Regions from separate parts of the Flexivirga aerilata genome, predicted to be linked through region 3. Evidence: riboswitches for the same ligand, from Rfam matches in the RefSeq annotation. Region 3 holds a riboswitch; each other region holds the start of a gene.
What was found. Region 3 has a riboswitch for thiamine pyrophosphate ahead of thiO (glycine oxidase ThiO). Riboswitches for the same ligand answer to the same signal wherever they lie in the genome.

Region 1: linked by a shared signal. The riboswitch ahead of tenA (thiaminase II) and the one ahead of thiO (glycine oxidase ThiO) in region 3 are both predicted to bind thiamine pyrophosphate.
Region 2: linked by a shared signal. The riboswitch ahead of HJ588_RS11495 (ECF transporter S component) and the one ahead of thiO (glycine oxidase ThiO) in region 3 are both predicted to bind thiamine pyrophosphate.

The regions. Positions count from the first base shown of each region.
Region 1 covers NZ_JABENB010000002.1:683,650-693,362, forward strand. Annotated here, with positions in the region: gene HJ588_RS15065 (O-succinylhomoserine sulfhydrylase) at 1-445, shown strand, start outside; gene HJ588_RS15070 (sensor histidine kinase) at 511-1,665, shown strand; gene HJ588_RS15075 (response regulator) at 1,662-2,363, shown strand; TPP riboswitch at 2,389-2,501, shown strand; gene tenA (thiaminase II) at 2,496-3,173, shown strand; gene thiM (hydroxyethylthiazole kinase) at 3,170-3,961, shown strand; gene thiE (thiamine phosphate synthase) at 3,964-4,608, shown strand; gene thiD (bifunctional hydroxymethylpyrimidine kinase/phosphomethylpyrimidine kinase) at 4,659-5,453, shown strand; gene HJ588_RS15100 (SLC13 family permease) at 5,454-6,530, opposite strand; gene HJ588_RS15105 (peroxide stress protein YaaA) at 6,527-7,273, opposite strand; gene HJ588_RS15110 (RNB domain-containing ribonuclease) at 7,349-8,788, shown strand; RNA gene rnpB (RNase P RNA component class A) at 8,816-9,190, shown strand.
Region 2 covers NZ_JABENB010000001.1:2,441,256-2,450,968, reverse strand. Annotated here, with positions in the region: gene HJ588_RS11515 (ROK family protein) at 1-1,068, opposite strand, end outside; gene HJ588_RS11510 (DUF1479 domain-containing protein) at 1,154-2,437, shown strand; gene HJ588_RS11505 (phosphotransferase) at 2,400-3,410, opposite strand; gene dxs (1-deoxy-D-xylulose-5-phosphate synthase) at 3,407-5,281, opposite strand; TPP riboswitch at 5,454-5,556, shown strand; gene HJ588_RS11495 (ECF transporter S component) at 5,547-6,182, shown strand; gene HJ588_RS11490 (ABC transporter ATP-binding protein) at 6,179-7,609, shown strand; gene HJ588_RS11485 (energy-coupling factor transporter transmembrane component T family protein) at 7,611-8,309, shown strand; gene HJ588_RS11480 (C39 family peptidase) at 8,310-9,674, opposite strand.
Region 3 covers NZ_JABENB010000003.1:497,214-506,926, reverse strand. Annotated here, with positions in the region: gene HJ588_RS17990 (thiamine phosphate synthase) at 1-465, opposite strand, end outside; gene thiG (thiazole synthase) at 471-1,244, opposite strand; gene thiS (sulfur carrier protein ThiS) at 1,246-1,455, opposite strand; gene thiO (glycine oxidase ThiO) at 1,452-2,531, opposite strand; TPP riboswitch at 2,568-2,679, opposite strand; gene HJ588_RS17970 (cation:proton antiporter domain-containing protein) at 2,708-4,006, opposite strand; gene HJ588_RS17965 (SDR family NAD(P)-dependent oxidoreductase) at 3,999-4,751, opposite strand; gene HJ588_RS17960 (threonine/serine exporter family protein) at 4,773-6,029, opposite strand; gene iolD (3D-(3,5/4)-trihydroxycyclohexane-1,2-dione acylhydrolase (decyclizing)) at 6,102-8,006, shown strand; gene iolC (5-dehydro-2-deoxygluconokinase) at 8,003-8,950, shown strand; gene iolB (5-deoxy-glucuronate isomerase) at 8,947-9,713, shown strand, end outside.

The DNA.
Region 1 (9,713 bases), on a different contig from region 3:
CTGGGTGCTCGTCAAGGGCCTGGAGACCCTGCGGCTGCGGGTGGAGCACCAGGCGCGCTCGGCGCGGCAGCTGGCCGAGGCGCTGGAGGCGCACGACGCGGTGCGCACCGTCTGGTATCCCTTCCTCGAGTCGCACCCGCAGCACGAGCTCGCCAAGCGGCAGATGCTCGGCGGCGGCACGGTCGTCACCTTCGAGCTCGACGGTGACAAGCCCGAGGCGTTCGCGATGATGAACGCCCTTGAGATCATTGACATTTCGAACAACCTGGGTGACTCGAAGTCGTTGATCACCCACCCGGCAACCACGACCCACCGCCGGATGGGGGAGGAGGCGCGTGCCCAGGTGGGGATCACCGACGGCGTGCTGCGCATCTCGGTGGGCCTGGAGGACCCGGCAGATCTGGTGCGCGACGTCACGCACGCGCTTGACGCAGCTACGACCTGAGGCGGACGGCAAACCGGCACGTGGGTATGACGACAGTCGCTGCCCCGGCCCGTAGCGTGTTCGCCATGCCCACCCGCTACGACTTCGCGCTGGTCGCTGCGCTGATCGTGGGCACCGTCGTGCCCTACGCCGGTCACGACCACCCGGTGTGGGTGCTCGCCTGCGGTGCGGGCCAGATCGTGCCGCTGCTCTGGCGGCGGATCGCGCCGGTGCCGACCTTCGCGGCCGTGGCGATCGCGTCGGCGGCGAGCGTGCCTGTGCTCAACGTCGTCACGATCTCCGACATCGGCATCTTCATCGCGTTGTTCGCGGTCGTGTCCCGGAGGGGCTGGCGACCGTGGGGCATCGCCGCCACCGCGGTGTGCGTGCTCGGCGCCGGCATCGCGGCGGTGCGCTGGAGCAGCGACATCGAGGGTGCCCGCGGCGCCCAGGTGGTCTTCATCTTCGGCGTCAACCTCCTCGCGGTGATCGCGACGCTCGGCATCGCCGAGGCCAGCCGGCGGCGGGCGCAGCTCATCGAGCAGTTGCACGCCCGTGCGCGGGACGCCGAGCACGAGCGCGACCAGCAGGCGGTCATCGTCGCGCAGGCCGAGCGGGCCCGGATCGCGCGGGAGATGCACGACGTCGTCGCACACGCCCTGGCCGTGATCGTGGTGCAGGCGGACGGCGCGGGGCACGCGATCTCCAGGCGGTCGGCCCCCGATCCGACTGCGGCCCAGGCACTTTCGACGATCGGCGACACCGCGCGCACAGCTCTTGCCGAGACGCGCGCGCTGGTGGGCGTGTTGCGCGACGGAGGCGGGGACGGCCTCGCCGAGCTTGCGCCGACGCACGACCTGACGGCGCTGCCGTCGCTGGTCGACGGGGTGCGGGCCACCGGGCGCACGGTCCTTCTCGACGAGGGTTCGGTGCGCCCGGAGGACGTCTCGCCGGGGGTGAGCCGGGCGGCATACCGGATCGTGCAGGAGGCGACGACCAACGTGCTGAAGCACGCCGGCGACGAGGCGCGGATCTGGATCCGGCTGCGGCGTCGCGACGAGCTGCTGGTGCTCGAGATCGAGGACGACGGCGTCGGCGCGACCGATGCCTCGACGGGCGGCAACGGACTGCTGGGGATGCGGGAGCGCGTGCACGCCTTCGGCGGGCAGCTGTGGACCTCGCCGCGCCCGGGCGGCGGCTTTCGCGTCGCCGCCGAATTTCCGACGGAAGGAGAGCGATGACGGGCGCACAGGAGCCGTTGCGGCTGATGCTGGTGGACGACCAGCAGCTCGTGCGGGTGGGTTTCCGGATGATGCTGGAGGCCGAGGACGACCTGGAGGTGACCGCCGAGGCGTCCGACGGCCGGCAGGCGGTCGACCTGCTCGGCCGCGGCCTGGCCGTCGACGTGGTGCTGATGGACATCCGGATGCCCGTGCTCGACGGTGTCGCGGCCACCGGCGAGATCGTGCGGTCGCTCGGGGCGTCGGCGCCGAAGGTGCTGGTGCTGACCACCTTCGACCTCGACGAGTACGTCTATTCGGCACTGCGCGCCGGTGCGTCCGGCTTCTTCCTCAAGGATGCCGGTCCGGCCGAGCTCATCGCCGCGATCCGTGCCGTCCACGGTGGCGACGCGGTCGTGGCACCGTCGGCGACCCGGCGCCTGCTGGAGCGGGTGGTGCCGGTGCTGCCCGCCGAATCCGCGCCGGACACAAGGAAACTCGAGGAGCTCACCGACCGGGAGCGTGAGGTGATGATCGCGGTCGCACGCGGCATGAGCAACGGCGAGATCGCCGGGTCGCTCTTCCTCGCGGAGGCCACGGTGAAGACCCACATCGGGCGCATCCTCGCCAAGCTGCAGCTGCGCGACCGGGTGCAGATCGTGGTGCTCGCCTATGAGACCGGCCTGGTCCGGGCCGGCGAGGTGACCCCCGAACCCTGACGCTGCCCCTCGGGTTATCGTGGTGGGAGCAACCCGCGGGAGCCCGGAACGGACCGGGCTGAGAGGGCGACCGCCGTCGCCGACCGTCATACACCTGATCCGGGTAACACCGGCGTAGGAAGGGATGGCCCGATGGCACTTCGCACCGACTACCCGTGGTGGCCCACGCTCGGCGCCCCGATGCAGGACGGACTCGGGCGAGTGCTCGACCATCCGTTCCTCGTCGGTCTCGCCGACGGCACGCTGCCGCGAGAAGCGTTCGGCTACTTCGTGATTCAGGACACGCTCTATCTCGGCGACTACGCGCGGGCGCTCGCCCTGCTGGCCGCGAAGGCGCCCGACGGCGATGCGGGCACCCTCGCCGCGCATGCCGGGGAGGCGGTCGCCGCCGAGCTCGACCTGCACCCGAAGCTGCTCGCCGACGCCGGCATCGACCCGGACCTGATGCGGCAGACCCGGCCCTCACCCGCGACCACGGCATACACCAGCTACCTGCTCGCGACGGCGGCGCAGCGGCCGTTCCACGAGGGCCTGGCGGCCGCACTGCCGTGTTACTGGATCTACCAGCAGGTCGGCGCCGCGTTGGAGGCGGAGGGGTCGGCCGACCCGGTCTACCAGCAGTGGATCGAGGCGTATGCCGCAGCCGACTTCGCCGACACCGTCGCGCAGGTGCTCGACATCGTCGACCGCACCGTCGCCACCCTGACCGAGGAACAGGTCGCCGCGATGCGGCGGCACATCGAGACGACCACCCGCTACGAGTGGATGTTCTGGGACGCCGCCGTGCGCGGGGAGAGGTGGCCGTGGTGAGTGACGCGGACCAGGTCGCGGAGCTGCTGGCGCGGCTGCGCGCGGGGACGCCGCTGGTGCAGTGCATCACCAACGCGGTGGTCACCGGCTTCACGGCCAACGTGCTGCTGGCGCTCGGCGCGGCGCCGGCGATGGTCGACAACCGTGAGGAGGCACCGGTTTTCGCGAGCGTCGCCGACGGGGTGCTGATCAATCTCGGGACGCTGGACGCCGAGGTCGCGCAGACGATGCGGCTGACGGCGGAGGCGGCCGGTGCGGCGGGCACACCGTGGGTCCTCGATCCGGTGGCGGTGGGCGGACTGCCGCTGCGTGACCGGGTCGGCGCAGAGCTGGTGCCGTTGCGCCCCAGCGTGATCCGCGGCAACGCGTCCGAGGTGATCAGCCTGTCCGGCGCCGAGGGTGGCGGTCGCGGGGTCGACAGCACCGCCTCCACCGAGGCTGCGGTCGATGCTGCCGCGTCGCTGGTCGGGCGCACCGGGGGCGCGGTCGCGGTGAGCGGCCCCGTCGACCGCATCGTCGATGGCTCCGGGGTGCGCACGATCGCCAGCGGCACGCCGACGATGACCATGGTGACCGGGGTCGGCTGCGCGCTGGGCGCGATCGTGGCGGCGTTCGCGCCATACGCCGAGACGCCGGCGGATGCCGCATTCGCGGCCACCGCCGTGCTCACGATCGCCGCCGAGCTGGCCGACGAAAAGGCCGACGGCCCAGGCTCTTTCGCGGTGCAGCTGCTCGATGCGCTGCACCGGGTCGGCCCGGCCGACCTGGCCAGACTGCGGGTGGGCTGACGATGGATCCGAAACACCTGCGGATCTATCTGGTCACCGACGAGGGGCTGAGCGGCGCGCGCGGCGTCGTGGAGACGGTGCGGCAGGCGGTGGCGGGCGGCGTCACGATCGTGCAGCTGCGCGATCACGACGCGAGCTCCCGGCGCCTGGTCGAGACCGCTCGGCAACTCCTGGAGGTCACCCGGTCGGCCGGTGTGCCGTTCGTCGTCGACGACCGCCTGGACGTCGCGCTCGCGGTCGGCGCGGACGGCGTGCACCTGGGCCAGTCCGACCTCGACCCGGTCGACGCACGGCGCATCGCCGGGCCGGGTTTCCTGATCGGGCACTCGGTTTCGTCACCGGACGAGCTCCGCGCCGCCGATGAGTGGCCCGCCGGCACGGTCGACTACCTCGGCATCGGCCCGCTGCGAGCCACCACGACCAAGCCGAACGCCGCGGCGCCGCTCGGCTATGACGGGGTCCGCGCGATCGCCGGGGCGACCGCCCTGCCGTCGGTCGCGATCGGCGGCATCGGCGTCGGCGATGTGGCACCACTGCTCGATGCGGGCGTCGACGGGGTCGCGGTCGTCTCGGCCATCTGCGCTGCGGCCGACCCGGCCGCCGCGGCCGCCGAGTTGCGCACGGCCGTCGAGCGGAGCGCGCCGTGACCGAGTCCGCCGCGCGGCCTGAGGCCGCCCCACCGGCAACCCCATCACCCGTGCCCACGGCACTGACCATCGCCGGGACCGACCCGAGCGGCGGCGCCGGGATCAGCGCGGATCTCAAGACCTTCTCCGCGCTGGGTGCGTTCGGCACGGCGGTCGTCACCGCGGTGGTCGCCCAGAACACCCGGGGCGTCGCCGCGGTGCACCAGCTGGACGGGTCGACGGTCGCCGCACAGCTGACCAACCTGCTCGACGACGTCAACGTGGACGTGGTCAAGATCGGCATGCTCGGCACCGCCGACGTCATCGACGCCGTCGCGCAGGTGCTCGGCGAGCGGGAGGTCGGGCCGATCGTGCTCGACCCGGTGATGGTGGCCAAGAGCGGGCATCGCCTGCTCGACGCCGATGCGGTGAATGCGTTGCGCAGCAACCTGATCCCGCTCTGCGACCTGATTACCCCCAACCTGCCGGAGGCTGCTGACCTGCTGGGCACCGAGGAGACGACCAGCGTCACCGGCATGATGCGGCAGGTGCACGCACTCGGCGAGCTCACCGGGGGAGTGCTGCTCAAGGGCGGCCACCTGGACGGCGAGGCCAGCACCGATCTGCTGCTCACCGGCGGCCGGGTCACCGAGCTCTCCGCTCCTCGGGTATCGACCCGCAACACGCACGGCACCGGGTGCACGCTGTCGGCGGCGATCGCCGCCCTGCGGCCGCGCAGCGCGGGCTGGGAGCCGGCAGTGCGTGCGGCGAAGGACTATCTGACCGGTGCGCTGCGGCACGCGGACGAGTTGTCGATCGGGTCCGGTCACGGCCCCGTGCACCACTTCTGGCGCGCGTGGGACTGATCAGACCAGCGCGAGCACCACGGTGGCCGCGCCCACGGCCGCGATCGCAACCAGGAGGCTCTCGATCGTGAAACGCCGCAACGGGATCCGCAGACCGGCTCGTTCGCACCGGCTCCGCCACAGCAGCGTCGCGAGGGAACCCCAGAGGGTCACGACCGGTCCGGCGTTGACGCCGATGAGCAGCGCCATCAGACGCTGAGCGCTGTCCCCGGCTGCCGACTCCGCCGCGAGGTATGCCGGGAGGTTGTTGACCAGGTTGGCGCCCACCGCGCCGACACCGGCGACCCGCACCAGGTCGGTGAGCCCGTGCCCGCGTCCGACGAGGTCGGCGATCAGCGCGTTGAGGCCGTGCGACCCGAGCAGGTCGACCACGACGAAGAGCACGCTGACCCCGATCACCATCCGCCACGGCACGGCCACCTCGCGGATGCCGCCACGGTCGCGCATCCACAGCGTCACCGCCAGGATCGCCGCCGCGACGGCAGCCGGGATCGCCGGCGTCACCCCGGTGACGAACACCGGGCCGAGCAGCAGGCAGACCGCACCGGCGACCCGCAGCAGCACCGGGTCACCGGTCTCGGGCGCGGGCGGCGCGGCATACCGCCCGACGAGGGAGCGGCCGTGCAGCGCCGCGATGACCGCGGTGGTGGCGACCATCGCGGTCAGGGCCGGACGCCACGCCACCGACAGGTATGACGAGAAGCCACCCCAGCGCGAAAACCCATGCAGGGCAAGCAGATTCGTGAGGTTGGAGACCGGCAGCAGCAGCGACGCCGTGTTGGCCAGCCAGACCGTGGTCAGTGCGAAGGGCAGCGGGGAGATGCGTGCCTGACGGGCCATGGTGATGACCACCGGTGTCAGCAGGACTGCGGTGGTGTCCAGGCTGAGCACGGTGGTCGCGAGGCAGGAGAGCAGCACGACGATCAGCCACAGCACCAGCTTGCGACCGCGGGCGACTCGGGCGGCCCAGTGGCCCGCGACCTCGAAAACGCCTGCGCGGTCGGCGATTTCGGCGACGATCGTGATGCAGATCAGGAAGATGAGGACCGGGCCGACGCGATCGACCAGCTCGGTCACCGGGCCGTCACCGCCAGGTCCCACGGCGTGCCCGGCCGGGACGGCTCGCGCAGCTCGGCCTTGAAGTCGGTGGCGAGCACGTCGCGCAGCGCGGCGGCGGTGCGCGGGGTGGCACCGGTCTGGGCGAGGTGCCGGGCGACCAGGCCCCGGGTGTGCTTGGCCATGTGCGTGGCGCCGGGCACCGAGATCCGCACCCATCGTTGGGCGACCGCGCCGGCCGGGGACCACGCTGCGGCATACGTGCTGGACCGGCAGTCGACGACCACTCCCGTGCCGGCGGCGGCGGTCATCGGCTCGTCGAGCACCGCCCGCCACGAGGCCGCGAGGGGGCCGACGCCGGGCAGGTTGGTCCCCATCGAGAGCCGGTATGCCGGGACCTTGTCGCCCAGCCGCAACGCGCCGAACAGCGCCGACTGCACGACGAACCAGCGTCGCGCTCGGCGCAGCGCGGCCGGCTCGAGCGTGGGCAGGTCCAGCGCGTCGTAGAGCACCCCGGTGTAGAGGTCGCCGACGACCTGCGCGGGTGCGGTGCGCAGCGAACGGTTGCGCTCGACCTCGGGCGCGATGCCCGGGCTGACGCCGAGTTGCGCGAGGGCGTCGGGGCGGCCGCTGACCTCGACGAGCGCGTCGAGCACGGCGTCGCGGGTGGCGGAGAGCTCAGCGAAGCTCAGCCGGGTCAGGTCGAGCGATCCGCCCCGCGTCCGGGGCGTCTTGGTCTCCGACGGCGGCAGCAGGATCAGCACCGCGGCAGACTACCGACCGATGCCGCGGCTTCGTGCTCCCGCACCACCGGCCGGTTGCCACCTATGGTGGGCCCCATGACCCTTCGCCAGATCATCGCCCCTCAGGCCGATCCGCAGGCCGGCGCGGACGCCGGACCGCTGGAGCAGGCCTTCGCTGCGATCCGCGAGCAGTTGAAGCTCAGCCTGGACTACCCGGCCGACGCCCTGGCCGAGGCCGAAAAGGCAGCAGCCGCAGCGGTATTGCCCGAGCGGGACGAGACCGCGGTGCCGTTCTTCACGATCGACCCGCCGGGTTCCAACGACCTCGACCAGGCGATGTTCCTGGAGCGCGACGGCGACGGTTACCGGGTGCGCTACGCGATCGCGGACGTGCCGGCATACGTCACCCCGGGCGGTGCGCTCGACGCCGAGACCCGCCGGCGGGGCCAGACGATCTACATGCCGGACACGCGCCTGCCGTTGCACCCGCAGGTGCTGAGCGAGGGAGCGGCCAGCCTGCTGCCGGACCACGTGCGGGGCGCGTTCGTGTGGGACATCCGGTTGGCCTCCGACGGCGAGACGACCGCGAGCGAGGTCTACCTGGCGAAGGTGAAGAGCGTCGCCCGGCTCGACTACGAAGGCGTGCAGCAGCAGATCGACGGTGGCACCGCCGACGAGGGCCTCGCGCTGCTGAAGGAGATCGGCGAGCTGCGCATCACGCTCGAGGAGAAGCGTGGCGGCGCCAGCCTGCCGATGCCCGAGCAGGAGGTGCACAAGAAGGACGACGGCACCTACGAGCTGAGCTTCCGGCCGCCGGTGCCGTCGGAGGACTGGAACGCGCAGATCTCGCTGATGACCGGCATGGTCGCGGCGCAGCTGATGCTCGGCGCCAAGATCGGCATCCTGCGCACGATGCCCGAGCCGGAGCAGAGTGCGATCGACCGCTTCCGCCGGCAGGCGAACGCGCTGGGCGTCCCGTGGCCGGCCGATCAGGCGTATGGCGACTTCATCCGCGGGCTGGACCGCACCAACCCCCAGCATCTGGCGCTGATCTACGACGCCACCAGCCTCTTCCGCGGGGCCGGTTACACGCCGTTCGACGGCCAGGTGCCGGACCAGCCCAACCAGTCGGCGGTCGCTGCGCCATACGCACACGTGACGGCGCCGCTGCGCAGGCTGGTCGACCGCTTCGGACTCGCGGCTTGCGAGGCGATCAGCCGCGGCGCCGAGGTGCCGGGCTGGGTGCGGGATGCGCTGCCCACACTGCCGGACATCATGCAGGCCTCGGACCAACTGGCGCGCCAGGTCGAGAGAGCGTGCACCGACACCGCCGAGGCGGCCGTCCTGTCGCACCGCATCGGCGAGACGTTCCCGGCATACGTCGTGGACAAGAACGACAAGGGCGTCGTCGTGCAACTGGTCGATCTCGCGGTCACCGCCAAGTGCACCGGGGATGCCGAACTCGGCGCGCAGGTGCAGGTCAAGCTCACCAAGGCCGACATCGGGCAGCACCTGGTCGAGTTCGCGCTGGTGTGATCGGCGCCGGTAGACTGGCCCGTTGGATGAGTCGGCCGGGCGGCCGCGGCAGGAGTGATCCTGTCGAGGAAAGTCCGGACTCCGAAGGGCAAGGTGGTGGCTAACGGCCACCCGGGGTGACCCGCGGGACAGTGCCACAGAAATCAGACCGCCACCGGTTCGCCGGCGGTAAGGGTGAAACGGTGGTGTAAGAGACCACCAGCACGCCAGGTGACTGGCGTGGCTCGGTAAACCCCACCTGGAGCAAGATCAGACAGCGTGCGTTCGAGGGCGGCCCGCCCGAGCACGCGGGTAGATCGCTGGAGGCGGCCGGCAACGGTCGTCGTAGATGGATGGTCGCCGTGGCGCCGCCGGGAGACCGGCAGCGTCATACAAAATCCGGCTTACAGGCCGGCTCATCCGCCTACGATCGGGTCAGATCGAACGGCCCCAGATGGTGTCCGCGGCGATGAATCTGCTTACCCTGGACACATGTCTTGGTTTCGCCGTCGCCGTGCCAGTGATGTGTGTGACCGGTGTGGTCACACCGTCGCGCTCCACGTGAGCGCCGCCGCCGGATGCTCGCGGTGTGACTGCCCGCGAAGTCCCGGACAGGCGTTGCGTGGCATCGATGCGTTCGGCAGGCACCGCGCACGCACGCCGGGCAAGTGACGCACGACCCGTGCGCCCGGGTTTGCCCGTGGGGCGGAGGACTAGAGGGCTGGTCGAGTAGGGCGGAGGAGCGGAGCGGGGGAGCCGGCGGGGGCTGGTCGAGTAGGGCGGAGGAGCGAAGCGGGGGAGCCGGCGGGGGCTGGTCGAGTAGGGCGGAGGAGCGAAGCGGGGGAGCCCGTATCGAGACCACCTCGCTCCGCCCCGCTTCATAGCGGTCGCTCAAGGCGGTCGCTCAAGCGGCTCCTCTCCCGCTCAGTGATCTCGCGACTCACCT
Region 2 (9,713 bases), on a different contig from region 3:
CTGCTCCAGCACACGGTCTCGCAGCAACGCGACCGCCCCGTCGCGCACCCCGCGCGACGCCGCATCGTCGGGCACGCGCGCCTCGCGCACCACCACATCCCTCGGGTATGACGAGAGCTCCGCCCGCACCGGCGCCACCGCCGGCGCAGCCCACGGGCCGCCGAGCACGAGCTCGCTCGGATCCGCGAACGCAACGACTCCGGCAACCACGCCGGCAAGCGCCCGCACCACCGGACCCGGGTCACGATCGAGCAGGCGCAGCACCGCATCGACGTCCAGGGCCGTCGAATCCCGTTGACGCAGGCCAAGTTTCGCAAACACCTCGGTGAACGGCATCGCCTTGCCCCGCGGACCCGCCACGACGACGTGCGCTACCTCTCCGACCAGCCCGCGCCCGCCGTGCACGATCGCGCCCTCGCTGACGATCGCGCCACCAAGGCCCTCGCCGAGGTGGAGGTAAGCGAAATCGCCGGGCGCACCCGCGGCCAGCTCCGCACGGGCCGCCCAGTTGACGTCGTTGTCGACCTCGATGGGGCCGGCCACCACGCCCGCGAGCAGCGTGCGCGGGTCGAGCGACCCGGTGAGGAAGGGCGCATCCGCGAGCTCCACCGCACGTCCCGTCGTGCGATCCACGGGATCGGCCACACTCACCGCCGCGGCGACATGGGGGCCGCCGCCCTGCCCACGCAGCGCCTGCCGTACGGCGGCACTCGGACGCGTCCTCGATCCGCGCAGATGGACCCGCTGCTCGGTCACCACCTGGCCACGCACGTCCAGCACCTCGGTCGTGACACCCTCGGGCGCGACCACCACGCTGAGCGCGGTGCCCACTGCCGGCCCGAGGTCGACCAGGTTGCCGGCCCGACCGGCGCCCTTCCGGACCTCCGCCGTCTCCCGCACCAGCCCCACCTCGACCAGCCGCCGCACACTCTCCGACGAGGTGGGCCGCGAGACCTCGGCAGCCGCCGCAAGGTCGGCGCGCGACTGCGCGCCGCGATCGATCAACGCGGTCACGACACGCTCGTCGGTGAGCGCGCGCACCACGTCTCGTCCGGCAGTCGCCACCACGGGAAATCCCTTCGTCGGCTTGCAGGTCCGGCCCAGCGCGCCTATCTTAGTCCTTTGTAAGGGCACCTAACAAAGGACACAACGCATGACCTCGACAACTTCGCAGCCCGCCCTGCCGCACTGGGAGGAACCGCCCGCCGACCTGGCCGGTGCCGTCCGCCACGTCAAGCATGCCCTCCGCCGCCGGATCGAGGCTTCGGGGCGCACGCCGGAGGAGGTGTTCGAGGTCATCGAGCGCACCGTCGCGGCCCGGATCGCCGAGCTGCGCGAAGTCCAGGCACGTGGCGAAAGCCCTTGGCCGGTCCTCGAGTTCGACCAGATCGCGGACGGCAAGGACCTCGACGCACTCCGTGACCTCGTGCGCCGGCGCGGGTGCGCCGTCATACGCGGTCACTTCCCGCGCGAGCAGGCACTCGCCTGGGACGCCCAGATCGTCGACTACGTCGAGCGCAACGAGTTCTTCGAGCACTACCGCGGCCCGGGCGACGACTTCTTCGACAGCGTCGACTCCGCGCCGGAGATCTATCCCGTCTACTGGTCATACCCGCAGATGGAGGCCCGCCAGAGCGACCGGATGGCCACCGTGCAGGGCTTCCTCAACAGCGTCTGGAAGCACGACTCCGAGGGGCGCACGTGGTTCGACCCCGACCGCGACAGCCTTTACCCCGACCGCATTCGCCGCCGGCCGCCGGGCGCCGACTCGGCCGGGCTCGGCACCCACCTCGACCCCGGCACTCTCGACCTCTGGATGACGCAGAGCTATCAGCAGGCCTTCCGGCACCTCTTCGACGGCGACGTCGAACTCTACGACCCGTGGGACGCCGCCCACCGCACCGACGGCGCGCAATATCCCGGCAGCACCATGTGCTCGGCGTTCCGCACCTTCCAGGGCTGGACCGCGCTCTCCGACATGGCTCACGACCAGGGCGTGCTGCACACCGTCCCGATCCCCGAGGCGATGGCCTACCTCATGCTGCGCCCGCTGCTCGACGACGTGCCGAGCGACGAGATGTGCGGCGTCGGCATCGGCCGCGCCTTCCCGGTCAACTGGAAGTGGCACCCGTTGCTGATGGAGGCCACCTGCGGCCTGCCGGACATCCAGGCGGGCGACTCCGTGTGGTGGCACTGCGACCTGGTACACGGCGTGGATTCGGTTGTGGATCAACAAGGTTGGGGCAACGTGATGTATATCCCGGCGGCTCCCTGGTGCCCGAAGAACGAGCGCTATGCCGTGTCGGTGCGCGAGGCGTTCCGCAGCGGCGACAGCCCCGCCGACTTCCCGGCCGAGCACTACGAGCGCGACTGGGCGGGTCGCTTCACCGAGGCCGAACTCAACCGGACCGGTCGCCGCGGGATGGGCCTGGAGTAGCGGCTTCGCGCAGGACGTCGCGCACCGTCGTGTCGATGACCCGCGGCGTCCACTCCGCGCGCTCCGCCGGCGTCGCCTGCTCCAGAGCCCGCTCCATGGCGCGCATCCGCGCCAGCTTGGCGATCAGCAGCGCGTCCGGCAGCACGGCCTGCAGCCGGCTGCTCGGCACCAGGTCCGCCCACACCGACAGGTAGGCCCGCACGAGGCGAGCGTCGCGCTCGGGGTCCGACGGCATGCCGAAGTGGTATGCCGGGCCGGCAAGCGCAATCAGCAGTGATCCCAACGGGTTTCCGACATACGCGTCACCCCAGTCGAAAAACCTGGAGTCGTGGATGGCACCGGCCGACCCGTCGGCGCAGAAGACGTTGCCGGCGTGCAGGTCGTTGTGGTCGATCGTCGGCGGCAGCCCGACGGACGACAGCCGCGCGGCGGCCTCCCGCAACGGTCGCTCGGTCTCGCGGTGGCCGGCTCCCCGCCCGGCCATCCACCACGACACCAGGTCGTCCGGCTCCCATCTGGGCACCCCGGCCGCCACGAGAGTGTCCGCGACGTCGACGGTCGCCCGCTGCATCCGCGCATAGCGCCGCAGCGCGCCCGACCAGAGTCCGACGATCGAGTCCGCGTCGGCCACCTCGCGCAACAGCGGACCCTGGTCGGCCATCAGCAGCCAGCCGCGGTCGTCGTCACCGGCCCAGATCTCCGGCACCCGGTCCGGCGCAACCGCTGCCAGTGACCGGTAGATCGCCGGCTCCGGCGAGGTGCTGAGCGAGGACGCCTTGAACCACATGCGGCGGCCGTCGGTGGTGTCGACGACCAGTTGGGTCGACCAGGGCCGCACCCGCGGCTGTCGTGGCGTCACCGGCACGCGGGCCACGCCGCGCCGCTCGAGAGACTCGTCGATCCACCGGGTCGCCTCACGGCGCCACGGATCCGACTGCCACAGCTGCGAAGCGGGCTGCTCGCCGGCAGTCACTCTGCGGTGGTGAGGCGGGCGATGAGCTCGGTGCCGACGACGTCGGGGGTGAGACCGACCGCCTCCAGCACCTGCCCGCGCGACGCATGGTCCGGGAAGACCTTCGGCACGCCGAACGTGTGCAGCCGGGCGGCGACGCGGGCCTCCTGCAGCGCGTGGCTCACCGCGGCGCCGATGCCGGACGTCACCAGGTTGTCCTCGATGACCACCACGTGGCGCACGGTGCCGGCCAGGCGGACCAGGTCGGGCGACACCGGGAGGACCCAGCGTGGGTCGACAACCATGGCCGAATGACCTTGTGCTTCAAGCTTTTCGGCGACCTGCAGCGCCGTCGGGCACATTGCGCCGACCCCGACCACGAGCACCTCAGGAGCCTCGGCGTCGTGCAGCACGTCGAGGGTGCCGTCGGTGCGCATCGCCTCGATCGGGTCGGCCACGTCACCCTTGGGGAAGCGCACCACCGTCGGCGCGTCGTCCACGTCGACCGCCTCGCGCAGCAGCGCCTTGACCTGCTCGCCGTCGCGGGGCGCGGCGAGGCGCAGCCCCGGCACGATCGAGCAGATCGACATGTCCCACATGCCGTTGTGCGACGGGCCGTCCGAGCCGGTGATGCCGGCCCGGTCGAGCACGAACGTGACGCCGGCCTTGTGCAGGGCGGCGTCCATCAACATCTGGTCGAACGCGCGGTTGAGGAACGTCGCGTAGATCGCGACGACCGGGTGCATCCCGGCATACGCCAGGCCCGACGCCATCGTCACCGCGTGCTGCTCGGCGATGCCGACGTCGATCACGCGCTCGGGGTAGGCGGCGGCGAAGCCGTCGAGGCCGACCGGGATCATCATCGCGGCGGTGATCGCCACCAGGTCCGGTCGTTCGGCACCCAGGCGGACCAGCTCGTCGTTGAACTCGTCGGTCCAGATGCGGCCGGAAACCTCGAAGGGCAAACCGGTTTCGGGGTTGATCTTGCCGATGCCGTGCATGTGGTCGGCCGTGTCGTCGAGTGCCGGCTGATAGCCCCGGCCCTTCTGCGTGATCACGTGCACGATGCACGGCCCGCCATAGGCACGCGCCCGGCGCAGGGCCTGCTCCAGGGCCGGCTCGTCGTGCCCGTCGACCGGACCGAGATACTTGATGCCGAGGTCCTCGAACATCCCCTGCTGCGGGGCGACGATGTCCTTGATGCCCTTCTTGACGCCGTGCATCGTGTCGTAGACGAGCTCACCGACGACCGGGGTGCCCTGCAGCGCGTGCTTGCCCCAGTCGAGCATGCGCTCGTAGCTGCGGGTGGTGCGCAGCGCCGCGAGGTGGTCGGCGAGGCCGCCGATCGTCGGCGCGTAACTGCGCTCGTTGTCGTTGACCACGATGACCAGGGGCAGGTCCCGCTCGACCGCGATGTTGTTGAGCGCCTCCCACGCCATACCGCCGGTCAGTGCGCCGTCCCCGATCACCGCGACCGTATGACGCTGCCGCTCCCCCGCGATCACGCGCCCCTTGGCGATGCCCTCCGCCCAGGACAGCGACGACGACGCGTGCGAACTCTCCACGACGTCGTGCTCGGACTCGGCCCGCGACGGATAACCCGACAGGCCGCCCTGCTTCTTCAGTTTGGAGAAGTCGTGCCGTCCGGTGAGCAGCTTGTGCACGTAGGACTGGTGGCCGGTGTCGAAGACGATGCTCTCGCGCGGGGAGTCGAAGACGCGGTGCAGAGCGATGGTCAGCTCGACAACACCCAGGTTGGGTCCGAGGTGGCCGCCGGTGCGGGACACCGAGTCGACGAGGAACTCACGGATCTCGCCCGCCAGGTCGTCCAGCCGGTCGGTCGGCAGCCGTTGCAGATCACGGGGCGACGAAATCGTGTCGAGCAGTCCCACTGGTCTTCCTGGCCCTTTCGGTCGCGAACTTGCGGCGTCGGTCGAGTCTACGCGGCCGGGCGGACCGCTTCGGTGAAGACGCACGGCGGCCGCCCGGGGTTGCCCATCGTTCCCCAGCCCGTTCCCCCTGGCCTGCCCACGTCCTACCCGCTGCTAGATTGGCGAAACCAACCAGAAAAGACAGGGGAGCGCCTCGGCGCTGAGAGTGCGGTTCGCCGCAGACCCTCGAACCTGCCCCGGTTAGCACCGGCGAAGGGAGTCATCCATGGCCACTGTCAGCACGCCCGAAACCGGCCGGTCCGGCCTGCGGTCGCTGTTCGCCTACCGCACCATCGACATCGTCACGGTCGTCACGCTGGGCGTCGCCATCGGCGTCGCGTTCTGGGGCTGGGGCAAGGCGTTCGCCGGCCTCAGCACCCTCTCGGCGTTCGGTTTCCCGCCGTCCGCCGGCCTGCTGTCCGGCCCCTGGCTGCTCGGCGGTGTCGTCGGCGGCCTCGTCGTACGCCGCCCCGGAGCAGCCCTCGTCACCGAGCTGATCGGCGCCAACGTCGAATACCTGCTGACCAGCCAGTGGGGCGGCGGTGTGATGGTGTCCGGCTTCCTGCAGGGCATCGGCGCCGAACTCGTCTTCCTCGCCTTCGCCTACCGGCGCTTCGGCCCCGCGGTCGCCGCGGCGGCGGGCACGCTCGCGGCGGTCTTCGAGGTCGTGCTCTACGAGTGGCACTCCTACTACGACTACTGGACGTTCAACTACAAGCTGGCCTACCTCGGCTTCTTCGCGCTCTCCGGCGCGGTCGTCGCGGGCATCGGCGGCTGGCTGCTGGTGCGCGCGCTCGCCTCGACCGGAGCGCTCGACGCGTTCGGTCCGGGCCGGGAGTTCCACGACCGTCGTTCGGTATGACGGGAGCCGCGTCACCGATCGCGCGTCTGCAAGGGTTCGGCTGGCGGCCGCTCGGCCGCAAACAGCAGGTGATCACCGGTCTCGACCTGACGGTGGCGCCGGGCGAGCGCGTGCTGCTCGCGGGCGGCAGCGGCGCCGGCAAGTCGACCGTGCTGCGCGCCCTCACCGGAGCGCTCGGCAGCACGGTCGCCGGTGACCCGTCGGGCCTGGTCGAGGTGGACGGCCGGGCGGGTCTGCTGCTGCAGAACCCGGCCGACTCACTGGTCGCCGCGACCATCGGCCGCGAGGTCGCCTTCGGCCCGGAGAACCTCTCGCTCCCCCGCGACCAGATCTGGTCGCGGGTGCACGAGTGCCTCGACGCGGTCGGGCTGCGTTACCCGACCGGCCGGTCGACGGCCGCCCTCTCCGGTGGTGAGCTGCAGCGGCTCGCGCTGGCCGGGGTGCTCGCCGTGCGTCCCGGCCTGCTGCTGCTCGACGAACCGACCAGCATGCTCGACGACGAGACCGCGGCCACCGTGCGGGAAGCCATCGTGCGAGCCGCCGCATCCACCGGCGCCGCAATGCTCGTCGTCGAGCATCGCATCGGGCCGTGGCTGCCGCACGTCGACCGCGTCGTCGTGCTCGAGCGCGGCGCAGTGATCGCGGACACCACTCCCGGCGCATTCGCCCGCACCGAGCACGACCGCATGCTGCGTGCCGGTGTGTGGATGCCGGGGGCCGCGGCGCCGGCCCCGCTCGCCGTGCCGGGCGACCTCGTCACGCCCGACTCCCCCGGCGTCGACGTCGACGCCGAGTCGATCAGCGTCGACCTCGAGCTGCGCACCTTGCGCGGGGCCGTCCGCACCCGCGCGCTCGACCACGTCACCGCGCGGGCCGCCGCGGGGTACCTCACCGCGCTCACCGGCCCCTCGGGCGCCGGCAAGTCGACGCTCCTCGCCGCGCTCGCCGGACTGCAACCACTCACCGGCGGCAGCATCGCCGGACCCACCCCGCCGCTGCAGCGACGACGCTCTCCCCAGCTGGCGGCGGCCGCCGGCTGGGCCCCGCAAAACCCGGAGCACGGCTTTCTCGCGCGCACCGTCCGCGACGAAATCTCGCTCACCGCAGGCAAACTCGGGCGACGCGTCGACGTCGACGCACTGCTGGACCTCGTCGGGCTCGCAGACCTCGGCGGCGCAAACCCCTATCAGCTCTCCGGCGGCGAGCAGCGCCGCGTCGCCCTCATCGCCGCGCTCGCCCACCGGCCGGCCGCGATGTTCCTCGACGAGCCCACCGTCGGGCAGGATCGGCAGACCTGGGCCGCGGTCGCCGGCTGGTGCACCGCCGCGGCGGCGGCCGGGGCGACGGTCGCGGTCGCCACCCACGACACCGATCTGATCGCGCTCTCCGACGCCGAGGTCGCGCTCGCCCGCAAGCAGGTGGCCTAGCGTGAAACGTCTTCTGCCGCAGGTCAATCCGCTCGTGTTGTTCGTGTTGGGCGTGCTGCCCGTCTTCGGGTCCCTCCTCGTCCGGACGACGCCGCAGGCGCTGGTCGTGCTTGCGTCATACGCGGTGCTGGCGGGGGTGTTCGTGCCGTGGACCAAGGGGGTGTTCTGGCGGCTGGGCTTCGTCGCCTTCGCCGCGCTGTCGGTGCTCTGGTCGACCTGGCTGCTCGGCGGCAATCAGGCGGCGAACGCCGGCATCGCGGCACTGCGGGTGCTCGTGCTCGCCGTGCCCGGCGCACTGCTCACGCCGTGGATCGACCCGACCAGCCTCGGCGACCAACTCGCCCAAAGGGTAAAGCTGTCAGGCAGATTCGTCGCGGCGACAACGGCTGCGCTCACCCGCTTCACGTCTCTCGGCCAGGTCTGGGACCAGCTCGACCGCACGCGTCGAGCGCGCGGCACCGGCCCCGGCCGCAACCCGCTGGCGCGGATCCCGTGGGCCGCCGGCATGACCTTCGCGCTGCTCGTCGCGGCGCTGCGCGGCGGCACGCAACTGTCGCTGGCGATGGACGCCCGCGGCTTCGGCTCTGCAACCCACCGCACCTGGGCGGAGCCGGCTCCGTGGCGCCGGGTGGACACCGTCGCCGCGATCGTCGGCGTCGCAGTGACGGTGGCGTTGCCGCTCGCGCTGGCGGTCAGCTGATCACCAGTTGGCCTCCTGGGGAGCGCGCGGCAGCCGCACACTCGCCGGGTGGTTGATGTATGCCGTGCCCCCGCTGCGCGGGATCCAGACGTTCTCGAACTGCGCCCGCTTGTAGGTCACCCGCACTTGCGCGTCGTCCGGCTTCAGGTGCGACGCCGGGTCGTTCATCACCGGGTCGCCGGCCGCGGTGAAACCGACGAGCACCATCAGGTGCCCGGCCGTCGAGTAGCCGGCACCGTCGAGCTCGCTCTTGTCGAAGGACACTGCGGTGATGACCGGAATGCCGGCCGCGATGAACGCCTCGGCCTCGGCGAGGCTGCGCAGCCGGGTGACGAACGCGTCCAGCCCATAGCTGCCGGTGTAGGCGGTGTTGAACGGCCAGTTGCCGCACCCGTCATACGTGTAGTCGAAGGTGTCGCGCGCCGCGTAGTCGACCTGGGCGTCGACCGGCGGCTGCACCCACGACAGGTCGGCCTTGCTCGGCCCGAGACCCCACGAGGCCAGCACCATCGACGACGACGTCGGCGAACACCACGCCTCGCCGCCGCCCGACCACTGCGGGTAGTGACCGGCGTGCACCTCCTGGGAGTAGGTCGGCACGTTCAGGATCCGCTCGCGGCCGAGGGTGAAGGTGCTGACCGGGACGGTCGTGTCGTCGGGCAGCGCCGAGGCCATCGCGCCGAGCGATCGCACGGTCGGCGTCGCGCTGGTGCCGTGCAGGCGCATCAGCTGCACCCGCAGTTGGAAGTCGGTCATGCTGTGGTTGTTGAGCAGGTGCAGGGTGTCGGTCCACACGGTGGCGTAGGCGGTCCCCTGCCCGTCGACCGACGTCCGGCGGATCGCACCGCCCTGGTCGGGGTCGTTGCGGCACCAGCGGCCGAGCACGAACCAGCCGGTCTGGGTGCCGTCCTCGGCGCGGCCCCGCACGTCGATCTGCACCCACGTGCCCTTCGGGGTGTCGGCGTTCCACGACGCGATCAGCTCGGTGAGCGCAAACCCGCTGCGCTGCACCGGCGACACCCAGCTGGCCACGTCATACGTGCGTGACGGCGATCCGGCCGGGATCGGGTCGGCATAGTGCACCGTCCCGGTCGGGGTGCCGATCCGCAGACCCGCTGCCGTGACGGCCACACCCTGGCGGGTGCCCGACGCCCACGAGCCGATGCCCTCGAAGCGATGGAACCGGATGTGGCGCGGCGCCCCTGCCGCCACCCGCGTGCGACGGGCCGGCTTTGGGCGCGTCTCGGCACGCGCCGCAGAGGCGCCCCACAACAAGGCTCCCCCGGCCGCGACGCTGCCGCCCAGGACCTGGCGTCGGCTCAGCGCGATGCTACGACACACATCCTGCAGGGAACGCTCGGACATTGCTCGACTCCTCGTTCGGTGGTCTGTTCATCCTCAGCC
Region 3 (9,713 bases):
CGCGGGACGCACGCCGCCGATCGCGATCACGGGTGGCGCGCCGGGGAGGCGGACGAAGGCTTCGATGCCCCGTGCACCGAGCGCGGGTCCGTGGCCGGGTTTCGACGCCGACTCGGCGTAAGGACCGGCAAAGACGTAGTCGAGGCCCTCGTCGATCGCGCGACGCAGCTCGTCGGCGTCGTGCGCCGAGCGGCCGACGATCGGCGGCCGGGGCGACGGGAGACGGTCCGACGAGCTGAGCTGGCAGCCGGCTGCGCGCGGATCGGGCGAACGGGTGAAGATCGCTGCCCGGTCCGCGATGTCGCGCCGCATTGTGGCAAGGACTTCGTCGTACTCCGCCTGCGGCAGATCGCGCTCACGCAGGAACACGTTGCGTATGCCGCCGGCCACGCACGCGCCGACGACGTCGGTAAGCCGCCGGCGGCCAACCTGTCGCCGGTCGGTGACCAACATCAGGGACGGCACGGCACTCACCTGCCGACCATCCCGGTGGTCGGTGAGGATGCCCGCGCGAGAGAGCTTCTCGGGATGCGGCCCGCGTCGTGCGCCGCGCGACCGGCGCGGACCGCGTCACGCATCGCCGCCGCCATCAGCTCGGGACGCTCGGCGCGGGTGACGGCGGTCGCCAGTAGCACCGCGGAGCAGCCCAGCTCCATGGCCAGTGCCGCGTCGGATGCCGTGCCGAGACCGGCGTCGAGCACGACCGGGAGCTCGATCTCGCCGCAGATCAGCTCGATCGCGTGCGGATTGCGGATGCCGAGCCCGGAGCCGATGGGCGAGCCGAGCGGCATGACTGCCGCGCAGCCGACGTCGCGCAGCCGACGGGCGACCACGAGGTCGTCCGTGGTGTAGGGCAGCACTCGGAAGCCGTCGTCCACGAGTTGCTCTGCGGCGTCGACGAGTTCGAGCACATCGGGCAGCAGCGTGCGGTCGTCGGCGATCACCTCGAGCTTGACCCAGTCGGTCCGCAACGCCTCCCGCGCGAGTTGCGCGGTGAGCACCGCCTCGCGCGCGGTGCGGCAACCGGCGGTGTTGGGCAGCACCTCCACGCCCGCTGCCTGTATGGCGGGAAGCAGACCACTCGTGGCCGAGGCGCCGGCCCGACGCATGGACACGGTGACGACGTCGGTGCCACTCTCGGCGATGCATGCGGACAGGACCGCCGCCGACGAGACGCCACCCGACCCGAGCAGTAGCCGGCTGGTGAGATTGCGACCCGAGAACTCCCAGGTGTCCGAGGTCATCTCAGCCACCTTGCGCGGGACGGACGATCTCGACCTCGGCGCCGGGGGCGACCGTGGTGGAGTGCCATTGCGAGGACGGGACCACTGCGCCGTCCAGAGCCACGGCGAACCACGCACCGTCCCACCCCTCCGACGCCAGCATGCGGCTGACCGTGGCCTCGGCGGGCAACGGTCGCTCCTCGCCGTTCAGGCGGAAGGTGTCGGCCATCATGAGTCTCCTTCGGTGCGTGCCGCCATGACGCTGTCGGCGACGATGGATGCGGTCAGCGGCGCGAGCAGGAAGCCGTGCCGATAGTGACCGGTGGCGAGGATGAGCCCGGGCATCGGCGAGACGCCCATCGACGGGTGGTTGTCCGCGCTTGCCGGGCGCAGACCGACGCGGTGCGCGGCGATCCGCGCGTCACGCAGCTCTGGCACGAGAGTCGTTGCGGCGCTGAGCAGTTCGAGCGCGGCCCGCACTGTCGGGGCGGTGTCGGCGCCGACGTCGGTGCTCGTGGCACCGACGGTCAGCCGCGTGTCGTCGTGGGGCACCAGATAGACCGGCACGCGGTCGACAACCGCCCGCACCGTGCTCGTCACGGCTGGTGCGGGAAGCTCCAGGTCGATGAGCTCACCCTTGACCGGACGCACGTCGGGCAACGCCGCGGAGGCATCCACGGCCGCCGCGCTGCGCCAGCCGCCGCAGAGCACCACGTGATCGGCAGCAACCAGGCCGTCGGCCAGTTCGACGCCGACGGCCCGGCCGTCGCGGGTCAGCACCCGGCCCTCGGCCTCGACCGTCCGCACAGCGGCTGCGGTCACCGCCGCCCGCAGCGCCGCGAGGGCCTGGCCGCGTTCGACGCAGAGATCGTCGGGCAGCCAGGCCGCTCCGCGCACGGAGGGAGCGAGCGCGGGCTCTTTGCGCCGCAACTCGCGCCGGTCAAGCCGGTCGGCGTCGACGCCCAGGTCGGCGAGGAGCTTCAGCCGCCGCTCGAGACGCAGCTGCTCGTCGCGGTCCGTCGCGACCAGCAGCGTGCCGGTGCGGCGCAGTCCGACCGGCCGGCCGGCGGCGCGCTCCAGGTCGGCGGCGAAGCCCGGCCACTGCGCCTGCGACCGCGAGGTCAGCTCCCACAGCCCGGTTTCGCCGTAGTCGACCTCGGCGGCGGCCGAGATCATCCCGGCTGCCACGGGCGAGCTGCGCCCGGGGAGCGGCACGTCGACCAGCACCACGTCCGCGCCGCGCCGGGCGAGCTCCCAGGCGGCCGACAGCCCGATCACGCCACCGCCGAGAACGGCGACGGAGGTCATTGCGGAAGGGGCGAGATCCGAAGGTGCGGAAGGTGATTGGTCGCCATGGCTTCTCCTTGCGCCGGCATGACCCGGATCAAGTTGGTGACGGTCGGGGCGGCGTCAGCCCCCTCTCAGTCCGGTCCACCGGACTCCCGCGAAGGACATGACGACGCTAACACACCGCCGACGTGCGATCAGGCGGCTGCCGCGCCTCGCATCCGGTCGAGGCGCCCGACCATCGGGCTCGCGGCAACGCCGTGCACTACGACGGACAACGCGATCGTGAAGGCCGCGATGGACCACAGGCGGTCGCTGCCCGGGAAGTCGTGGTGTGCGGTCGCATAGGCCAGGTAGTAGATGGTGCCGATGCCGCGCACGCCGAAGAAGGCAACTGCGATCCGCTCGCGGGGACCGAGGTGGCCGGGACCCGAGAAGTCCTGGGCCTTGCGCTGCCACAACGAGATCCACGCCACCACCGGCCGTACGACGAAGACCAGCAGCACGCCGATCGCGGCGCCGGACAGCGTCAGGTCGCCGAGCAGGCCGTTGGTCAGCGAGGCGCCGATCAGCAGCAGCATGACGAGCGTGAAGAGCCGCTCGAGCCGCTCGATCACACCGTGCATGGCCTCGTGGTATTCGTGGGTCGGGTCCGCCGAGCGCATCGTGACCGCGCACACGAAGACCGACAGGAACGCCCAGCCCTGGGCGATCTCGCCCAGTCCGTAGGAGATGAACGGAGCGGCGACCACGAGGAGCGGGTCGCCCAGCCGGGAGACGCGCAGGTTCTTCGGCGCGCGGAATGCGATGCGTGCCAACGCCATACCGACGATCCAGCCGACGACGACGCCGATCACGGTCCGTGCGATCAGGTCCCACGCGATCCACTGCGGCGCCCAGGACCAGATCGAGCCGCCGGCCAGCACCGCGATCGCGGCGTACAGGAACGGGAAGGCCGCGCCGTCGTTGAGGCCGGCCTCGGAGGTGAGCGCGAAGCGCACCTCGTCCTCCTCGTCGAGCTCGTCCGGGTGCTGGTCGGTGGTGGGCCCTTCGACCTGCACGTCGGCGGCGAGCACCGGATCGGTCGGGGCCAGGGCCGCGGCGAGCAGCAACGCCGTCGCCGGCGCGAGGCCGGCCACCCACCAACCGAGCCACGCGGTCGCCGCGATGGTCAGCGGCATCGCGATGAAGATCAGCCGCCAGGTCGTCGACCACCGCCGCCAGGTCGACCTCGCCCAGGTGAGAGGGCGGTCGAGCGCGAGGCCGACGCCGGTGAGCGCGATCAGCACGGTGATCTCGGAGATGTGCTGGGTGATCTCGGGGTGGTCCAGCGGAGAGAGCGACACACCGTCCGGGAAGGGCAGCAGACCGATCAGGCCGCCGAAGGCGACCAGGACCAGCGGCGCCGAGATCGCCCGGCCCGCCACGAGATTGGGCAGCACGACACCGAGCAACAAGCCGATGCCGAGCAGCAGGAAGGTGAGGCCCTCAACCACGGCCGAGCAGGGTGCCGCCGTTGACCTGCAGGATCTGCCCGGTCGTCCAGCCCGCGTCCGGCGACGCGAGGTAGGCGACGGCCTCCGCGACCTCGTCCGGTGTGCCGGCCCGGCCCATCGGGATGGTCCCGACCCTGGACGCGGCGAGGTCCGGGTCGGCGGCGAGTCGCTCGGCCCAGAACTCGGTATCCGGGACGAATCCGGGTGCGACCGCGTTGGCGGTGATCCCTTCGGAGGCCAGCGAATTCGCCAGGTCGAGCACCCACGCGTTGACCGCGGCCTTGGCCGCGCCGTAGGACCCTGAGCCGCGCAGGGCGGCGATCGAGCTCATCGCCACGATCCGGCCGCCAGGCCGCGCGAAGTGCGGCAGGAGGGCATGGGTGAGCAGCACCGCGGACAGCACGTTGCCGTCGAAGTCGGCGCGCCAGGCATGGGCGATGGCAGTGAGATCACCGTCCGCTCCTACCCCGTAGTTGCCCCCGGCATTCGCCACCAGCACGTCGATGGCGGGACCGCCGGCGAGATCGTCGGCGAGTTGCTGCACGGTCGCCGCGTCGGTGAGGTCGCAGCTGCGTGTCGTGACGTCGGCCTGCTCGTCGACCGCGCGGAGCTCGTCGGCGGCGGACTGCAGGACGTCCGCGCGCCGGCCGACGAGGATGAGTTCGGGTTCTTCGACGAGGAGGCGGTGGGCCACGGCGCGACCGATGCCGGTGCCGCCGCCGGTGATGATGATGCGTCGCGTCATACGTCCCAATCTATAGGCGCATCAATGGCGGTCGACGTCGGCGACGTCCACCGGCTCGGGGAGTTCCGGCGGCGCCGGGTCGAGTCGGCGGTCGAGCGCACGGCCCGCGGCACTCCCGATGAGGGTGCCGGCGGCGACCGCCACGACCGCGCTGACGGCGGTCGAGACGGCAGCCAGCCCGTCGTGACCGGCGGCGAGTTCGGCCGTGCTGAGCAGTCCGAGACTGCCGGGCACGAGCAGCCAGAAGGCGGGCAGGAAGACGACCAGGCGCAGGGGGCGGCCGCTGAAGCGGTGCACGAGCGCGGCCCCGAGCGAGGCGACGATCGCGCCGGCGAGGCCGCCGAGGGTCACCCCGCCGAGCCACTGCACGGTCGACTGCACGGCGAAGGTGAGGGCGAGAACCGCGAAGATCCAGGGGATCGCGTTGCGCGACGCGGCGACGTTAAGCACGATCCCGAGGCCCACCAACGCAACTCCGAGGTATGGCGCAAGCGGTCCCAGCTCCTGCGCGCGCACGTTGGTCAGCACGTCCAGGCTGTCGCTGCTCACCGACACCGCGGCGAACAGCCCGACGGCGAAGAGCATCAGCTGCACCATCCCGGAGACGAGTCGCGAGGTGCCGGCGACGGCTGCGCCGGAGGCGATCTCCGACATACCGGTGACGATGACCGACCCGGGCAGCAGCACGGCGATCGCGCTCACCATCGTGCGCAACGTGCCGTCGAGGTGCCACAGCCGGTCGGCCTGCAGGACGAGCAGGCCCACCCCGAAGGATGCGAGGAGTGGCAGCAGGGTGCCGACCAGGGTGATCCGGCGGCTCAGCCAGACCAGCCCGACCACGAGCAGCGACGCCACCGCGGTGACCCCGAGGTCGCGCCAGGTGGGCTGCAGGATGCAGCAGATGCCGATGCCGATCAGCACCACGGCCAGGTCGCAGAGGAAGGGCGCCCGCGTCGACGGCATGGCCTCGATGTCGTCGAGTGCGACGAGCGCCTCCGCGGCGCGCATCCGGCGGCGCATCAACCGGTCGATGACGTCCTGCACCCGCGACATCTGCTCGAAGCGGAGCGAGCCGTGCACGGTCTGCAGCGCCATGTCGTGCGTGGCGTCGACGCTGACGAAGACGGCGGTCGGGGTCGCCGCCACCCGCGGTTCGGCAGCTCCGAGGCGGTGGCCGAGCGCGATCAGTTGCGCCTCGACGTCGGGCACCGGGGCCGCCCCGGCGAGCAGTGCGCCACCGATCCGCAGCAACACCTCACGGGTCGGGTCGATCGCCATACGCACATGATGGCGGAGGTGTGACCACAATGAGGTCAGCGAGGTTCGAAGGGCCCACGAGAGAGGTGAGGTATGGCAACCGGTGACGGGACGGTGCGGTTGACCGTCGCCCAGGCGGTTGTGCGCTTCCTCGCTGCGCAGCACACCGAGCGGGACGGCGTGCGCCGCAGGCTGATCCCCGCGATGTTCGGGATCTTCGGGCACGGCAACGTCGCCGGCATCGGGCAGGCGCTGCACGAGGCCGAACTGCGGGCGGGTGCCGATGGGGTCAACGACATGCCCTACTACCTGGCGCGCAACGAACAGGGTGCCGTGCACGCGGCCACGGGCTTCGCCAAGACCGCACATCGCCTCCAAACGCTCGCCGTCACCACGTCGATCGGGCCCGGCGCGACGAACATGGTCACCGGCGCCGCGCTGGCGACGACGAACCGTCTCCCGGTGCTGTTGCTCCCCTCCGACACGTTCGCGACCCGCGCCGTCGACCCAGCCCTGCAACAGCTGGAAGACCCTCGTAGCCCGGATATCTCGGTCAACGACGCCTTCCGGCCGGTCTCGCGCTTCTGGGACCGGGTCAGCCGGCCGGAGCAACTGGTGCCGAGCCTGCTCGGTGCGATGCGGGTGCTCTCCGATCCTGCCGAGACGGGCGCGGTCACGGTGTGTCTGCCGCAGGACGTGCAGGCGGAGGCGCACGACTGGCCGGCCGGGTTCTTCGCCGACCGGACCTGGCACGTGGCGCGGCAGGAGCCGGAGCCGGCGGCGGTCGAGCGCGCTGTGGCCGCTATCCGCAACGCCCGGCGACCCCTGGTGATTGCCGGCGGTGGCACGGTGTATGCCGAAGCATCCGAGGCGTTGCGCGAATTCGCCACGGAGACAGGCATTCCCGTGGCCGACACCCAGGCGGGTAAGGGTGCGGTCAACTGGGACCACCCCTCGTCCGTCGGGGGAGTGGGGGCGACCGGCAGCGGTGCGGCCAACGAGATCGCTCGCCGGGCGGATCTGGTGATCGGGGTCGGCACCCGCTACAGCGACTTCACCACCGCGAGCCGCACGGTCTTCGCCGACCCCGAGGTGCGGTTCGTCAACCTCAACGTACTGGCCCTCGACGCGGCCAAGCACTCCGCGATCGCCCTCGTCGCCGACGCGCGAGCGGGCCTGACCGCGCTGCGCACGGCGCTCGACGGCTACGTGATCGACGAGGACTATCGCACCGAGATCGGGCAGCGCAGCGCGCAATGGCAGCAAGTGGTCGACGACTGCTATCACCTCGATCACGAGCCGTTGCCGGCGCAGACCGAGGTGTTCGGTGCGCTCAACGCATTGCTCGGTCCGCACGATGTGCTGGTCAACGCCGCCGGCTCGATGCCGGGGGACCTGCAGTGCTTGTGGCGAGCGTCCACGCCGGAGCAGTATCACCTCGAATACGCCTACTCCTGCATGGGTTACGAGATCCCGGCGGCGATGGGCGTGCGCATGGCAAAGGGCGACGAGGGTCAGGTCGTGGCTGTCGTCGGCGACGGCTCCTACCAGATGCTGCCGATGGAACTCGCCACGATCGTCGCCGAGCAACTGAAGGTGATCGTCGTGCTGCTGCAGAACCACGGCTTCGCGTCGATCGGCGCGCTGAGCGAGTCCGTCGGGAGCGGACGGTTCGGCACGCGATACCGGATGAGGGATCGGCGGACCGGGCGTCTCGACGGCGAGCAGGTGCCGTTCGACCTGGCCGCCAACGCCGCGAGCTGGGGCGTGGAGGTGTTGCGGTGCAACGGGATCGAGGAGTTCCGGGCAAACTACGAGAAGGCCGCACGGCTCGACGGCCCGGTCGTGCTCTACATCGAGACCGATCTCTACGGGCCGCATCCGCCGAGCACCGCATGGTGGGACGTGCCGGTGGCCGAGGTGAGTGACGTGGCCGGCACGCAGGCGGCTCGCGCGGCCTACGAGGCTGCCAAGAGCGAGCAGCGGGACTACCTGTGATCGAGGTGCTCACCATCGGCAGGGTGGGGGTCGACATCTATCCACGCGAGGTCGGGTCGCGTCTGGAGGACGTCGAGACCTTCGGCAAGTTCCTGGGCGGCAGCGCCACCAATGTCGCGGTGGCCGCGGCCCGGCTCGGCAAGCGCGCCGCGGTGATCACCCGCACCGGGAATGATCCCTTCGGTCGATTCGTCCACCGCGCTCTCCGCGACTTCGGCGTCGACGACGAGTGGGTGGTCGCGGTGCCGGACCTGCCGACCCCCGTGACCTTCTGCGAGATCTTCCCGCCAGACGAATTCCCTTTGTACTTCTACCGATTGCCGATCGCGCCCGATCTGTGCATCGAGCCCGCGGAGATCCCCGCCGATGTGGTGCGTGCGGTCCCGATCTACTGGTCGACCCTCACCGGGTTGTCGCGGCAGCCCAGCCGGGACGCCCACCGGCACGCCTGGGAGGTGCGTCGGCGGACCGACCACACGGTGATCGACCTCGACTACCGGCCGATGTTCTGGGACGACGTCAGCGATGCGCGTGCGGCGGCGGGGGAGGCGCTCTCGCACTGCACGATCGCGATCGGCAACCGCGACGAGTGCGAGGTGGCAGTGGGGGAGCGAGATCCGGAGCGGGCGGCGGCCGCCCTGCTGGACAGAGGTGTGCGCATCGCCGTCGTGAAACAGGGGCCACGCGGTGTGCTCGTCCGCACCGATCGTGAATCCGAAGTGATACCAGCGGTTTCGGTCGACGTGGTCAATGGCCTCGGCGCAGGCGATGCCTTTGGCGGAGCGTTCTGCGCGAGTCTGCTCGACGGCCTCCCGGTCGTCGATGCGGTGCGTCGCGCGAATGCCGCCGGAGCCATGGTCGCTGCCCGCCTGGAGTGCAGCGCGGCGATGCCGACGAGCGCCGAGCTCGATGCTTTCGTCGAGGACGCGGGTGGACGACGATGAGCCTCGACGCAGGCGGGTGGTTCCGTCCGCTCGGCTTGTCCCGGGAGGACGGGTACGACGTGGCGATCCGGCCCGACGGAAGTGCCTGGAAACACACTGGATTGCTGGTCGCCGACCTGGCCGACGGCGAGACTCGAAGGATCGTGTCCGGCGCCGACGAATACATCGTGCTGCCGCTGTCCGGGGGCGACGTCGAGGTGGAGGCCGACGGCCGCCGCGAGACTCTCGCCGGCCGAGCGTCGGTCTTCCACGGCGTCGCGGACTGCGCCTACCTGCCGAGGGGGCGGTCCTTCCTCCTGCGCGCCGTCGGCGACGTCCGGGTCGCGCTCTGTGCCGCCCGCGCCAAGGCCGACGTGCCGTTCGCCGTCGTCCGGGGCAGCGAGGTGCCGATCGAGCTGCGCGGCGCCGGCGCGTGCTCGCGTCAGGTGCACAACTTCGGCACCCCCGACGTCATGCCGGGGAGTTCGATCATCGCCTGCGAGGTGATCACCCCGTCCGGCAATTGGAGCTCCTATCCGCCGCACAAGCACGACGAACACCGGCCCGGCGAGGAGTCGGAGCTGGAGGAGATCTACTACTTCGAGGCACGTGCCGCGTCGACTGCCCCGCCCGCGTCGGATCCGATGGGCTACTGCTGCATCTCGGGCACGGACGACCGGCCGATCGACGTGCGCGTCCCGGTCCGCAACGGCGACGTGCTGCTGGTGCCGCACGGCTGGCACGGCCCGGCCATGGCGCCGCCCGGTTACGACCTCTACTACCT